Bdellovibrio bacteriovorus: one gene and its partner. The protein of the gene in region 2 interacts with the protein of the main gene of each other region in a pairwise test. Links are inferred from orthologs where the notes say so. Each region holds a gene or a part of one and is shown on either strand. Other genes may lie near its edges.

Region 1 (5,685 bases), 110 kb from region 2 along the record:
ACCTGCGCATCTTGCGTCAGATTTTCAGAAGATATTTCTGGAAGAATAGAAAGTAACCGATTGAGTTTCATCTTGCCCCACACCTTTAGGGAGGATAACGTAGGCCCTGACTATGAGACAACTCGGAAAAATAAATTGCCTAGAAATAAATAATGACGATAACGCGCCTTGGGTGATTCTGTTTCACGGCTATGGTGCAGATTGCAATGATCTGTTCTCTTTAGGAGACATGATTAGTACTAAAAAAACCTACAACTATCTTTTTCCGAATGGGATTTTAGAAGTTCCGATTGGTCCAGGGTGGACCGGCCGGGCCTGGTGGCCCATAGATATGATGGAAATTCAAAGAGCAGCCGAACAGGGCACGCATCGTGATTTTTCGCAAAACACCCCTAAGGGCATGGATAAAGCTTATCAAGCGGCCTCTGAAATGATTCGTCAGATGAAAATTCCTTGGAACAAAATTATTTTAGGCGGATTTAGCCAAGGCGCTATGCTGGCGACCGAGCTTTATTTGCGCGCTCCGGAAACTCCGGCGGGCTTGGCGATTTTGTCAGGAACTCTTTTGCATCAAGAAGAATGGAAAAAACTCATCCCCGCCCGCACGGGTCAAAGATTCTTTCAAAGTCATGGACAATTAGATACGGTTCTTGGATTTAAGCAGGCCCAGCAATTAGAAACTTTGCTGAACCAAAATGGCATGAAAGGAAGTTTGTTGGGATTCCGCGGAGCTCACGAAATCCCGGGTCCGGTCTTATTGAAACTGGGTGAGTATTTAAATTCCCTTTAGGTCTTCATCGGTAAGGTCTTCGACCTTGCCGTACTCCACATATCCCGGCCACCAGCTGCCCATGCCTGGGAAATAAACGACGTCCCCATTTTGATCCACGGAATTAAGATCACTCAGGAAAATCCAGACCTCCCCACCGTTCACGCATGTTGTTTTAAACCATTCTTCTTGGGGAACATACATCGACGGATCATAATCTGTTTTTTCTAAGATATCTTGCGCTACCACGTACTCGACACCTTTAAAACGCAAAGCAAACATGCCTTCGGAATAATAAATCAGATATTCTAACAGATCGCCTTTTTTGGCGAAGATGATGCCGTTGTCAGTGTCGTAATCAAAATCTTCCTTCGCATGCAGAGGAATGATTTTTGAGGCCGTTCGATATTGAACAACCCTGGCTTCATTCCAAGGGTGAAACACGGCCTTAAAGGGAAGCTGACAAGAAATCGAAGCCGGAATGTCCCGGTCCATCACGGGACGAGCCGGCACAGAGACGTTTTCTTTATAAACGGCAATGCCATTTCCATACTCTCCGGACCAGAAGTCATCCTGATACCAAGAATCGTCATAAGCCGCCTGAGCGGTGATTGAGAAAAGAAATCCTAAAGTCAGCATCGATGACTTGAAGCTCATAAAACCCCCTCGCTAAAAAAGCTCAATCAATATGAAACCTCGAGGGAAGTAAAGTCCGTTCGCCTGACGAGTGTCTGATAACACTATTTTCCTAATTCCGCCAAAACATCCCAGCCAAATTTTTCAAGCTTTTGGTCCCCAATGCCATGAACCTGCCGCATTTCATCTAAGTTGCGTGGGTTGCGCTGAGCCAAATGCCTTAAAGTCTGATCGCTAAAGATCACGAAGGCCGGCGCGTCCAATTGGCGAGCACGTTCGCGACGCCAAGCCCGCAAGACTTCGTATCTTTGTTCGGCCATTGCATCCAAAACGATGTCGGTTTGTTTTGATTTGGTCTTTTTGGTTTTCTTAAGCGTGGTTTTAATAGCGTCTAATGCTTGATCCACTTTGACAAAGGAAGTGATCGGCTTAACCACCTTGCGCGTAGACTTGGCGTCACAGTTATCGCAATGCCCGCAACGTTCAATCCGTTGCGCATCTTTATAGTAAGTCAGGACTTCGGCATGACGACATTCCCCACCCTCAGAGTAATTAACCAAGGCATCAAGATTTCGCCAGCGAGCACTTTTAATTTCTTCCGGGGCTTCTGAATTGTGAATGAAATAACTTTGCAAGCCTTTGTCTTTTTTTGAATACAACACCAGACATGTCGAATCTTTTCCGTCACGCCCCGCACGACCCATCTCTTGATAAAGAGCATCGATGTTCGCCGGAATTTGAAAGTGCACCACCAAACGGACATCCGGTTGATCAATCCCCATCCCGAAGGCATTGGTCGCCACCAAAATTCGCAGATCGCCGCGTTCGTAAGCTTCTTGAGTTTTCGTGCGTTGTTCTGCCGGAAGACCTGCGTGATAGTAGCCTACTTTAGCAAATTTCTTACCTAAGGACTCTGCCAAGCTTTCTGTGACTTTGCGAGTTCCGCAATAAACAATAATACGACCGGAAGGATGATTTTTAATTCCTTGAAGTAAAAAATCCATTTTCGCGTCATCGTTTTCACAAAGCTCGACTTGATAATATAAATTAGGACGATAGAAACCGTGCACGCGACGCTCAGGCTTATGCAAAGCCAAGTGTTTGGAAATATCATCCAAGACCGTCGGCGTTGCCGACGCCGTCAACGCCAAGATCGGAACTTGGGGGCATAGTTTTTTTAAAATATTCAACTGCGCATATTCTTCGCGGAAATCATGACCCCATTGCGAAACACAGTGGGCTTCATCAATGGCAAAAAGAGCTACATCACGATTTTGAATCCATTTTTGAAAACCCTCTTTTTGCGCACGTTCTGGTGACAAATACAAAACAAAGGCGCCACCCTTGTTGAGCTCTGCAAAGACTTCGCGCTTGGCATCATCTGATTGTCCCGAATGCAAGCATCCGGCCGGAATTCCTAAACGACGTAAAGAGCTGACTTGATCTTTCATCAAAGCGATCAGCGGGCATATCACGATAACCAATTTTTGAAAATAAATGGCGGGGTACTGATAACAAAGGGACTTGCCACCGCCGGTTGGCAAAACAGCCAAAACATCTTTTTTATCAAGGGCGGAAGCAATGATCTCTTTTTGACCGCGGCGAAACTCTGGCAGTTTAAAATACTTTTGTAGCAGATCTTCGCGGACGGACGAGATGATTTCCATAGACGACACTTTCATTGAAAGCTCCTTTTTGAGCAACAAGAAAGCAATTCAAGGACCAAAATAAAAACGAGGATTTCGCTAGATAATCCTCGTTTTTAAGCAGATTCGTCCGAAATACGGCGCGTCTATTTTAAAATGACCGTGATCTCTTTATTTTCCGGCAAAATGGAGCCGATGGCAGGGTAAACATCGCTGACCAATCCTTGCCCCACAAACTTGACGCGCAGATCTTGGCCACTCACGCGACGAAGAACCTCACGAGTTGTCATATTCAACAAGTTAGGAACATTTTCATTGGCTTCCACTTGCGTGACCTGATCTAACTCCGTTGAAGTTAAAATTTCTTTGGGCGGAAGTTTGGGTGGTTGCTTGATGTCAATGGCCGCCAGCTTACGTGCTTTTGATATTGTTGACTGTTCTGCAATGGCAAGCGGAGCAATACCTTCTTTACGAACAGCATATGAAGCCATGCGCGCAAACAAAGGGGCTGCCACAGTTGAACCATAATAAGCTTTTTTCGGAGAATCCACCGCGATGTAGATCACGAACTTCGGATCATTTGCCGGAATGAAACCACCAAAACTTGAAATATAAGCACCACGGACATATCCACGACCGTTAGGATTTACTTTTTGCGCGGTCCCGGTTTTTCCCGCCACCATGAAACCGTCAACTCTGGCATTGCTAGCACTTCCGTCGGTGGTTACGCCCACCAACATCGCACGCATTTGCGCAGCTTGTTCAGAGCTAAGGACTCGACGAATCGGTTTTACTTTCGTTTCTTCTAACACACCGGTTTCAGCATCACGCACTGATTGTACGATGTAAGGTGTATTTAAAACTCCGCCATTGGCGATGGCCGCGTAGGCATTTGCCATTTGTAACGGCGTTGAGGTGATGCCGTGGCCAAAAGAAATATTACTTAAAAGATGCTGGCGCCATGGTAAGGCCAAAACACTGCCCCGCGCTTCGCCAGGCAGATCCACACCTAAACGTTGGCCAAAACCAAAATCTAAAAGACCTTGGCGCAAACGATCTTGCCCCATCTTAAAGGCGATTTTGGTGGTCCCGACGTTCGATGAGAAAGCCAAGATCTGAGAAACCGTTAAGTCTTCAAATTTTTCTTTGGCTTCAGCTTCACGGATGATGCGATCACCAACACGAAAGCTTCCCTTTTCGCAGTAAAATTTGGTATTAGGTTGAACCAAGTTCTCGCGCAAGGCCGCGGCGATCACAAAAGTTTTCATCGTGGATCCCGGCTCAAAAGCATCCGTCACAATTTTATTACGACGAAATTCTGCCGCTGTTTTTTGTGCTTTGTTCACGTCAAATGTCGGTGCCGACGACAAAGCCAAAATCGCTGAAGTTTTCGCATCTAAGATGACACCCACGGCGTGATCGGCTTCAAACGTAGAAACCGCATTGGCCAATTCTGTTTCCAAGCGATATTGCAATTCAGAATCAACCGTCAAGCGCAACTCATGCCCTTCGGGATTTTCCGTGAACATCGTGCCATTGTTAATCAGTGGTCGACCGCGGGCATCACGCTTCACCATAACTTTTTTAGGATTTCCAGCGAGCACTTTTTCATAGCCCAACTCTAAACCTTCAAGTCCTTGGCCTTCGATACCTAAGAATCCCAAAGTCTGCGCCATCAAAGTTTCATTGGGATAAACGCGACGCCATTCTTCAACAAACGAAAGACCGCGAATATCCCAAGCTTTAATTTCGTTGGCTTGAGTTTGATCCATCATGCGTTGGATCCATACAAAACGGCGATTTTTATCTTTGATTTTACCGTAAATAGATTCTGAAGACTGACCCAAAATTTTGGCCAATTTTTTTGCCACGGCCTTGCGGTTCTCTAAAATCTTCGGATCCGCGTAAAGTGAATAAGCCGCCGCCGACATCGCCATGTCACGGCCATTGCGATCTACAATCGCGCCTCGACGGGCTTGCAAGGTCACCTTGGTTTGGAACTGACGATTCTGCAAAGAGTTCAAACGATCATTAGGTAAAAACTGAAGATAGCCGGCACGTAAGATCAACATCGACCACAGCGTGACTATCCCGACAAAGATGATAACAATGCGTGCTTTCAACTATAGGTCCTTTTTTGCAATGTCCTTACTAACAACCTTATCCCCTGAATCCGCAAGCGGCCCGGTCAGATGAATGATTTGGTTGGCTTGAACTTTTTTAAGAGTGAACTTTTGCTGAGCCACCGTATCCAACAACTGCGGACGCGTGATCTTCGCCAAAGAAATCTCTTTCGTTCGTTTTTCTTCGTAAACTTTTTTATATTCGCGGGTCAGCTTTAAAACGCTGTAACCCATGCGGCGTTCTTCCATTTGCAAGAAGACGATAGAAAATAATGTGGCAATTATTAGCAAGATACTAAAGAAAGGTTTCAGCTGCCTAAAGTTTTGTGAGCTCATCCTGAGCACTCCTCTCAAACACTCTCAATTTCGCGGAACGAGATCGAGAGTTCCTATCACACTCTTCCTGAGTGGGAACAATCACTTTTTTGTAAACCGGCTTTCCAAGATCTTCATTGTCTCGGAAAATATTTTTAACAATGCGGTCTTCTAACGAGTGAAAACTAATCACGGC
Region 2 (8,416 bases):
AGCTGTTGATTCAATACGTTGGAATTCCTGTCATTCTAATCAATTATCTTCGCCGTTCCGATGCCGAAAAAATCGCTTTTCAAAAAAAAGCCGAACGAGAAAAAGTAAAGATGAAATTCGCCTTAAAGGTGGCCGAGGCCGAGGTTTTAATGAAAATTGCGGCTAAGGTATCCCATGACTTACGTGGTCCGATAATGGCTCTGCAAATCGCATCCGAGTATTTGAAGGGGCGTGTCGAACCTGAAGTTGGATCATTGATTGTGGAGTCTGCAGCTCGAGTGCGCCATATCGCGGACGATACGCTGAAGGCTTATAGAAACGAAAAGTCAGAAAAAATTTTACCAGTGGTAAATGTATTAGAGGTTTTAAAAGAGTTAATTGCATCATATCGTCAGATTTACCCTCAAGTTTTGTTTCATATTGCGGATGACGGTTTTTTTGGGGTGCAAATTCCTTTTTATAGTTTGCAGCGCTCAATTTCAAACATCCTTAACAACGCCATAGAGGCTGGGGGAACTGAAGTCAGTATTCGTATTAGATCCTTTGATGAATCAGTTCAGGTGATCATCGCCAATAATGGACCTCAAATCCCTGACGAAGTTAGGAAGAAATTGTTTCAGGAGAGAGCGACCTTTGGGAAAGAGGCCGGTACCGGTTTGGGTCTTTATCAAGTTCGAAAAGAAGTTGAAAGCTATGGAGGCTCGGTGGCTTTGGATACGGAGGAAAAAACGGCCTTCATCATATCGATGCCGAAAGAGCTAAGGCCCTTTGTGGTTGAACTAGCTGACAATGTTTGGGTGTTAGAGCGAAATAGTGATGTTGGGGCATTATTGGCATCCGTCCCGGACGTGCAAGCATTATCTATCTCTAATTTGAACGAGGGCAGAGAGATGCTGCGGAAGTGGACAGGATCTGAGCCGCTGGTACTGGTGGATATCTCTTTTGAAGATGGTGAAAACACTGCATTTGACTTTTTGGAACTTATAAACGGCAGTGGCCTTGGGCGAGTCCTTTTATTTTCCACAATTATAGATCATACTGAAATTCAAAAGATTGCCGATTCTTACGGAGTTCAGCTTGTCGAAAAATGGCGTTTAATAAATTCGATCGAAAATCTGGCAAAACCCTAGGACAAATTGTGAAAATTAAAATCATCGTGGGGAACGAAAATAAAGAGATCGAATCGGAAGAGGGCCGGACTTTACTGGACCTGGCGCTAATGGCGGGCATGGCTCCGCCGTATTCTTGCATGGAAGGTCACTGTGAAAGTTGTCGAGCTTTGGTAAATGGGAAGCATCGTCTGACGTGCCAGACTGTACCATCGTCTATGGGGGCGCTTGAGGATCTTGTTGTTGATTACAACAAAGGCTAGACCGAACAATATGAATTGATTCGTGTCTCTAAACACAAGTATTCTAGTTGAAATATGTCGCTAGTCGTAAAATTTTGGGGAGTTCGCGGGTCTTTGCCCTCGGCACCACCACCGCAGGAATGGTCATATCATATCGAAGGGATTCTAAGGAATTTCTTTAGTTCCGGTTATCGTGAACCATCACAGATTGCGAAGTACCTGCAAAGCATGGAAACACCGCTTGTCGGGGGCTATGGTGTGGCGACAACGTGCGTGGAAATCCAAAGCCCTCAAGCTCAACTGATCATCGATGGTGGCAGTGGCATTCGCAACTTAAGCGAAGCCATCATGAAGGGAACCACGGGTCGATCTAAAGGTCCTTTCCATATTTTTATGACTCACTTCCATTGGGATCATGTGATCGGTTTGCCATTTTTCACGCCGCATTTTATTCCAGGTTGTGAAGTTCATTATTATGGGGTGCAGCCGGAGCTCGAAAAACTGATTCGTGGGGTTTTTGCCAAGCCCTATTTTCCTGTTCCCTTTGAACAACTTAAATCCAAAGTTTTTTTTCATGTCTTGGAACCGCGCAAACCATACCAGCTTGAAGACATGACCATCACTCCCTATCAATTAGATCATCCAGATCCTTGTTGGGGATTGAAAGTTGAAAACGGTGGTAAGGCCTATGCTCATTGCGTGGATACGGAATGCACGCGCGTGACTCGCGAAGAGCTGGCTGAAGATTTGCCGTTGTATCAGAATATTGACTTGATGTATTTCGATGCGCAGTACACGTTGCCAGAGCTCGCCGAAAAAGCTAATTGGGGTCACAGTGCCGCGCAAGTCGGGCTTGATATTGCCTTAAGAGAAAATATTAAAACTGTGCTTTTTGCCCATCATGATCCAGGTGCAAGGGTTGAACAAGTTTTAGAATTAAAACGTCAAACGCGTGAGTATTACGAATCGCGTGAAAAGTTTGCTTCGCAAAAAGATCAAAAGCTAAGTTCTGTTAAATGGGATTTCGCCCACGAGGGATTAGAGATTTATCTCTAAAACCCGCTTGGTACTTTCGCAGCATCAAAAATCAGTTCGACCGAAGTCGGATCACCTTCTTTAAAAGCATTTAAAGACTGTAAGGTGTCTTGATCCAAAACGACCTTCTTGGTGTTTTCTGGCCATGGGAAATCTTCGGCGGGAAAGCGCGTTCCCATTTTTTTCATAAACTGAGTCCAAACCGGAACAGCCCCGTTTGATCCGGTTAACTTGTGTGGGGTGTTGTTGTCATAACCCACCCAGACAACCGTTGTTAGATAAGGTGTGAAGCCCGCAAACCAAGCATCGCGATTGTCACTGGTCGTTCCGGTTTTTCCCGCTGCCGGATTGAAAAATCCATTCAGTGTGATTGAACGGGCCGTTCCGGAAAGGACAGTTTGTTTCATCATGCTGACCAAGCTTGCGGTGGCCGCGGCATCAATGGCTTGGGTCGGTGCCGGTTGATGGACAAAGATTTCTTTTCCGTCAGAATCTACGGCGCGACGGATGAAAGATAGATTTTGTCTTTTTCCCATGTTCGCTAAGGTCATATAACTTTGCAGAACTTCACGTGGATACATTTCGAAAGCACCCAAGGTCATGGCGGGGAAGGATCGCAACTGAGAAGTCACTCCAGCTTCATGAGTGATATCGATGATATTACCCAATCCGACTTGCAGTCCTAACGAGGCAGTGGCCGCATTTAAAGAATTTTTTAATGCGTAAAACATGGGGACGGAGCCGAAATAAGCTTTGCCGTAATTGTCCGGCGACCAAGCTTGCCCTTCGTATTTGTAAGTGAATTTTTCATCGTTCAATAAGGTGATGGGCGTATAGGGCTGACCCTCTGGGGTGTTATTCAATAAGGCTGTCAGGTAAACGAAAGGTTTCATCACCGAACCAATTTGTCGATGCCCGTCAATCGCACGATTAAACTGAGTCATACGATAATTGCGACCACCCACCACGACACTGACAAGGCCGGTGGTATTATTGCCAACTAAAATGCTTCCTTCAAGACTGTTCTTTTTTTCTTTAAGGCCTTTGATGTATTTATTGTTTTTTTCTAAGTTGTCCAAGTGATTACGTAAAGATTCTTGCGCAACTTCTTGGGCCTCTAAATCCAGGGCCGTGTAAATCTTTAACCCATCAGCACTAATGCCTTGCGCTTCTAATTGCTTACGAACGGCATCTAGATAGTACGGCGCGGTTTCTGATGCCAGCGTGCGGGTTGCGCTTGGCAGCGGATTTTTGTCGGCTTCATTAAAATCTTCTTGAGAAATAAATTGCAAGCCCAACATTTTTTCTAAAACGGCATGACGACGACGTTCTGCATTTTCAGGATTTTTAAACGGATTAAATCGGCCAGGGCTGTTGACGATCGCGGCAAGTAAGGCGCATTCACTTAAATTTAGATCCACAAGTTCTTTGCTAAAATAGAAGCGGGCGGCCGAGCCATAGCCGCGCACCTGAAAGGCGCCGTTTTGTCCCATGTAAATGACGTTCAAATACGTTTCAAGAATTTGGTCCTTAGAAAATCGTGATTCTAAAAGAATCGACATGACGAATTCTTGAGCTTTACGTTTCAAGGTTCTTTCAGAGGTCAGGAAGTAGTTTTTTACCAGTTGTTGAGTGATCGTGCTGCCCCCTTGGGCTTTCCTGCCTGCAGAAATGTTCTTTAAAACGGCGCGAAAAATACCTTTGAGGCTGACTCCGCTATGTTCCAAAAATTGGGCATCTTCAATCGACATGATCGCGTTAGAACATGTCGGTGGAACCTCACCCAAGGTCACTGTCTTTTGCATCAAAGGTTCGATGCCAATATATTGAGCAAGCAGCGGTGCTTCACTGTTGGCTTCGGGGACTTCCACGAACGGGGCGCCTTTAAAGATTTGTGAGATCAGTCCGTCGTTTTGTACCACTAAAACTTGAATGGAGCTGTCCACGTCTCGAGTCTGCGTTTCTAGGGTCACCCAGCCGATGCAAGATTCTTGATTTTCCCGCAAGCCCACTTGAAGACGGGCTGCGCACTGTTCGCGATCAGCAATGAAATAGTCCCCAGGTAAGAGACGTTGGTCATAGTCACGACGGCGATAGTTTTGACGCAGCAATTGCTTTTCGACGTCTGCAACTTTGATCAAACTGTGAGTGAAAAAAGTGGGCGGAGCGGCGTAATACTCTGTCGGCACGATGAACTTTTTTGATTCTAATTTTTCGTTCAGTTCTTTGCCGAGCGCATAGTAAGCATAGGCCGCAATGCCAAGCCCAAAGATGATCACAAGCGTCACAAGGATTGTAAAAGATTTCAAAATGGTCTTTAATCTGGGTCGCAACATATAAGAACAAGCGTAGTACGAAAGTTTCTCGGAGGCTACCTGTTTTGAAAGGAAGAGGTTGTGGCTAAGAAGAAAGCTTCTGCAAAAAAGTCCAACGTTAAAAAAGTCGCTAAAAAGACTGTTTCAAAAAAACCTGTAACGAAATCTACAAAAAAAGTTTCCGCAAAATCGAAAAAGGCCGCGAAAGCTCCCGCAAAAAAAACGGCTGCTAAAAAAACCATTACAAAATCAAAAGCTAAGGCCAAGACGCCGGTGAAAAAAGCGGCTCCCGCGAAGGGGAAATCGAGCGCACCCACTGTTGCGACCTCGAAATCTGAAAAGATCGTGGATCTTAGTAACTTTGTGACGCCCTTGGATGATCGGTTGATTATTCAAACGGCGGGCGCAGAAAAGATGACGGCGGGTGGATTGTACATTCCAGACACCGTGGCGGATGTTTCTGGAAACTTGCAAGGTCACGTGGTCGCTGTCGGTCGAGGACATTTAGGCAAAAAAGGCCATGTTCGTCCGATGGACGTTAAAGTAGGCGATAAAATTGTTTTCTCTGAATTCGCGGGCACAAAAATTACAATTCAAAATCAAAATCTGATCATCCTCCGCGAGGGCGATGTTTTGGGTGTGGTCTCAAAATAAAGGAAAGAACATGAATAAAAATCTTTTGAAAGCCTTAGGCCTTTCCGTCGCGTTGATGTCGAGTGCGGCTCAAGCCATGACATTGGATTGGAGCGGTGGTTACCGTTTTGAATGGACCGAAGTGGACCGTCCAACTTTAGGAACTCCTGGTGGCCGTAAAGCCTATGGTTTGAATTCACTTTATTTAAGCCCCAAGATCATTGCGGCTGACGGTGTGAATGTTATTTCACGCTTTGATGTTTTAAACAGCTATGCTTATAGCAACACGCAAATGGGTGAAATCTGGGGACTTAACTTGAACTCAGAGGGGCCCGCAGCGTCGAACAATCAAGGCTCCAGCCAACTTAAAGTCTCTCAGTTATACCTTAACGTGAATCAAGAATACGGCTCATTGATTGTCGGTCGTGCGCCTTTTGAATTTGGTCTTGGTATGACTTACAGCGCGGGTACGGGGGCATTTGATCACTTCTATGATACGCGTGACATGGTTGCTTATAAAATTGTTGTGGGTGACTGGTTCTTTATGCCGATCTTGGGCCGCAAGCAATCCAGCGATTTCGGTCAAGGCGGAACGCTGACGACGATGGGCGCGCAGTTGCAGTACAAAAGTGAAGCCAACCGCACGATGTTAGGTGTTTTTGTTGAAAACACAAAAGGTGCTAAATCAGTGTTGGGCTACAAAAATGCAACCGACTATGATGGTGATGGATTCAATAATGACATGAGCGTGCAACGCACGAACTTTGCTTTCGGTCGTGACTTTGATGCGTTTGGCTTCAAATTAGAAGCGGGTTTTGCCTCTGGTGAAACAGGTGTTACTTCAGGCGCGAACTCGGTGAAAATGAACGGCTATGGTATCGCGACTGAGCTTTATATCCCTCGTGGTGAATCTAAATGGGATTGGAAATTAAAAATGGGTGTGGCAACAGGGGACGATGGAAATTCCACAGACTTTGGCACATTCTCTTTCAATCGTAACTATGACGTGGCGATGTTGTTATTCAATCATCGTTTAGGCCAAAGAGATTTCTTGGGCACAAACTACATGAAAGACACGACAAACTTAAGCGTAGGCAACTCTGCCGATGACGAAGCGATCAGCAACGTGATGTATTTTGCGCCTTCAGTGAACTATGCATGGAATGAGCGTGTGGATGTTCGTAATACCTTGATTTACGGACAATTGATGAACACGGTGAAAAACTCTGTTGATTCATCAAAAGATCTAGGCCTAGAATGGGATATAGAAGTGGTTTACAAACCGAGTGAACGCATTCAGTGGGTAAATCAATTGGGTCTTCTGGCTCCTGGTGCCGCATTTAAAAACGGCGCTGATGGTTTAGAGACCAGCTTTAATTATGGATTTGCATCTAAAGCCGCCATCAGCTTTTGATAACAGCACGATTGCTACTTGTACGACAGCTTGATGACTTAATTTACGACATTTTGTTTGGTGGTGAGCAGGGCCCCGAGGGAGAAATCCCTCGGGGATTTTTTTTCTTTCTTGCGAAGTACGGTCTAAGTGTAAGGCCTCATTGCAAAAAATAAAAAATTCCGAAGGAGTTCTTCGGGATTTGGAATGCAGGAAACGGACCCTTCCTGGGTCCGTTGGAGTTACTTATATTTTTTTTGGCTTTGGTTATTGGCCGCGTTGTAGCATGATTTGTGAGCGCAATTGATCTCTTAGGATGCGGTTTTCTTCTGTAAGCTGAGTCAAGGCTCCGAATTCAATACCGTTGTTTGCTGTTGCTACTGGATCCTGCAACGTGGTTGTTGAGCTTGAGTTTAGTGTGTTCAAGCCCAGTCTTGTTGAGATTGCAGCCGATGGGGTTGAACCTACGACTCCGCGGTTGGCGGTGCCGTTAAGGCGAGAACTCAAATCTGCACCATTAAAAGCGTCAACGCCTGTGTTCGGTAGGCGGCCTGTTGCGGCCCACTGATTCATGAAAGCGTTGATGCTGTTTTGAACATTGCCAGAACTTAGTAGGTACGCATCGTATTGAGCTCTTGCTTCGCCCGAACGGATGTATTCGTTGCTAATGGCTGTGCGTAAGGCGGAGCTTGTTGTTGTGCCTAAGCCTTGAATCACTTCGGGAAGGTTGCGGTTTAATGTCGCTGCTTCTTCAAGGTATGCAATATAGTTTGCAGAGTTGCGATTGTTTTCTGCTTTTTGCATCGCCTTTTTAATCTCTCTAGCATACTGAGCGACGATGGTTTTTTCGGTGTCGATGATTTTGGCGCGAAGATCGGCAAAACGACGAGTTTTATCTTTGCCTTCACGGATCGACGGAATGCCTTCATGAAGTTTGCGGATAGCATCTTTAGCTACGTCCATCAACTCTTCAGGATCGCCGTCAACTGCTGAGTCTGAATCAGAGTCTCCATCCAACAACATGTCGATTTCATCAAAACCGGCGTGTCTTTTTGGAGCGCGAGCGCGCGCTAGCTCTTTGGCCGCTTCACGAGATTCTTCGACTTGGTCTTCAAGGAGCCCTGCGATGTGCTGTTCGTAAAATTCTAAAGCTTCTTTGTCCGAGATTTTTTTAGCATTATTTTTTAATGCCGAAACGAAGTTGTTAGAGAAGCATTTTAGCTTATCAGAGTTCGATTTTTTCTTTTCGCACACATCTAAAACTTTGATATCCAAAATGCCGCTTGCGATGACTTTGTCGTCTTCTTCGCCACCAGCTTGGACTTCATCTTTTTCTGAAGGTTTTGGAACAACTGAAAGATTGTCTTTAATATGCTTCATTAAATCGACATTGAGTTTGCTGATGTCGCCGAAGTTTTTGCTAGTTAATGTAATCGCCTCTACTTTACATTCTAAGCAGAATTTTCCTTCCGCATTTCTTTTAACTAAGGCAGTGACTTGATCACCCTCACCCTTGATATACGGAATTTTAATAAGATCACCACTTTCCGTGACGATTTCGCCTTCTTTCATTTCTGAAGAAGCAAATTCCGCAGAGAAGCCTTCGCGGCTTGTCTTATCGTTGTAAGAAAAATTCAGGCCCAAGACGGCAAGCAGTGCTGCTGTCATGACCCACTTATTATTGGGGAT

Evidence for each region.
Region 1: the proteins of AZI86_RS03640 (region 2) and AZI86_RS03110 interact in binary tests that used the Escherichia coli proteins (3 or more experiments, as listed by UniProt). The link is inferred for Bdellovibrio bacteriovorus from one-to-one orthologs.

What each region holds. Positions count from the first base shown.
Region 1 is NZ_LUKE01000001.1:660,084-665,768, forward strand. What follows is about bases 2,687-5,685. They hold AZI86_RS03110 (penicillin-binding transpeptidase domain-containing protein), read right to left. Parts: upstream 5,175-5,685; coding sequence 3,198-5,174; downstream 2,687-3,197. Other genes in these bases: AZI86_RS03105 (RecQ family ATP-dependent DNA helicase), read right to left, coding at 2,687-3,087; AZI86_RS03115 (hypothetical protein), read right to left, coding at 5,175-5,510; rsmH (16S rRNA (cytosine(1402)-N(4))-methyltransferase RsmH), read right to left, coding at 5,491-5,685. Also shown: AZI86_RS03090 (UDP-N-acetylmuramoyl-L-alanyl-D-glutamate--2,6-diaminopimelate ligase), read right to left, coding at 1-71; AZI86_RS03095 (alpha/beta hydrolase), read left to right, coding at 113-790; AZI86_RS03100 (hypothetical protein), read right to left, coding at 776-1,426; more of AZI86_RS03105, read right to left, coding at 1,510-2,686. UniProt on the Escherichia coli protein: Essential cell division protein that catalyzes cross-linking of the peptidoglycan cell wall at the division septum. Required for localization of FtsN.
Region 2 is NZ_LUKE01000001.1:765,395-773,810, reverse strand. Bases 2,050-5,092 are described here. They hold AZI86_RS03640 (transglycosylase domain-containing protein), read right to left. Parts: upstream 4,696-5,092; coding sequence 2,404-4,695; downstream 2,050-2,403. Other genes in these bases: AZI86_RS18970 (co-chaperone GroES), read left to right, coding at 4,783-5,092; AZI86_RS03645 (MBL fold metallo-hydrolase), read left to right, coding at 2,050-2,407. Also shown: AZI86_RS03655 (sensor histidine kinase), read left to right, coding at 1-1,130; AZI86_RS03650 (2Fe-2S iron-sulfur cluster binding domain-containing protein), read left to right, coding at 1,139-1,372; more of AZI86_RS03645, read left to right, coding at 1,427-2,049; more of AZI86_RS18970, read left to right, coding at 5,093-5,355; AZI86_RS03630 (hypothetical protein), read left to right, coding at 5,366-6,748; AZI86_RS03625 (hypothetical protein), read right to left, coding at 6,995-8,416. UniProt on the Escherichia coli protein: Cell wall formation. Synthesis of cross-linked peptidoglycan from the lipid intermediates.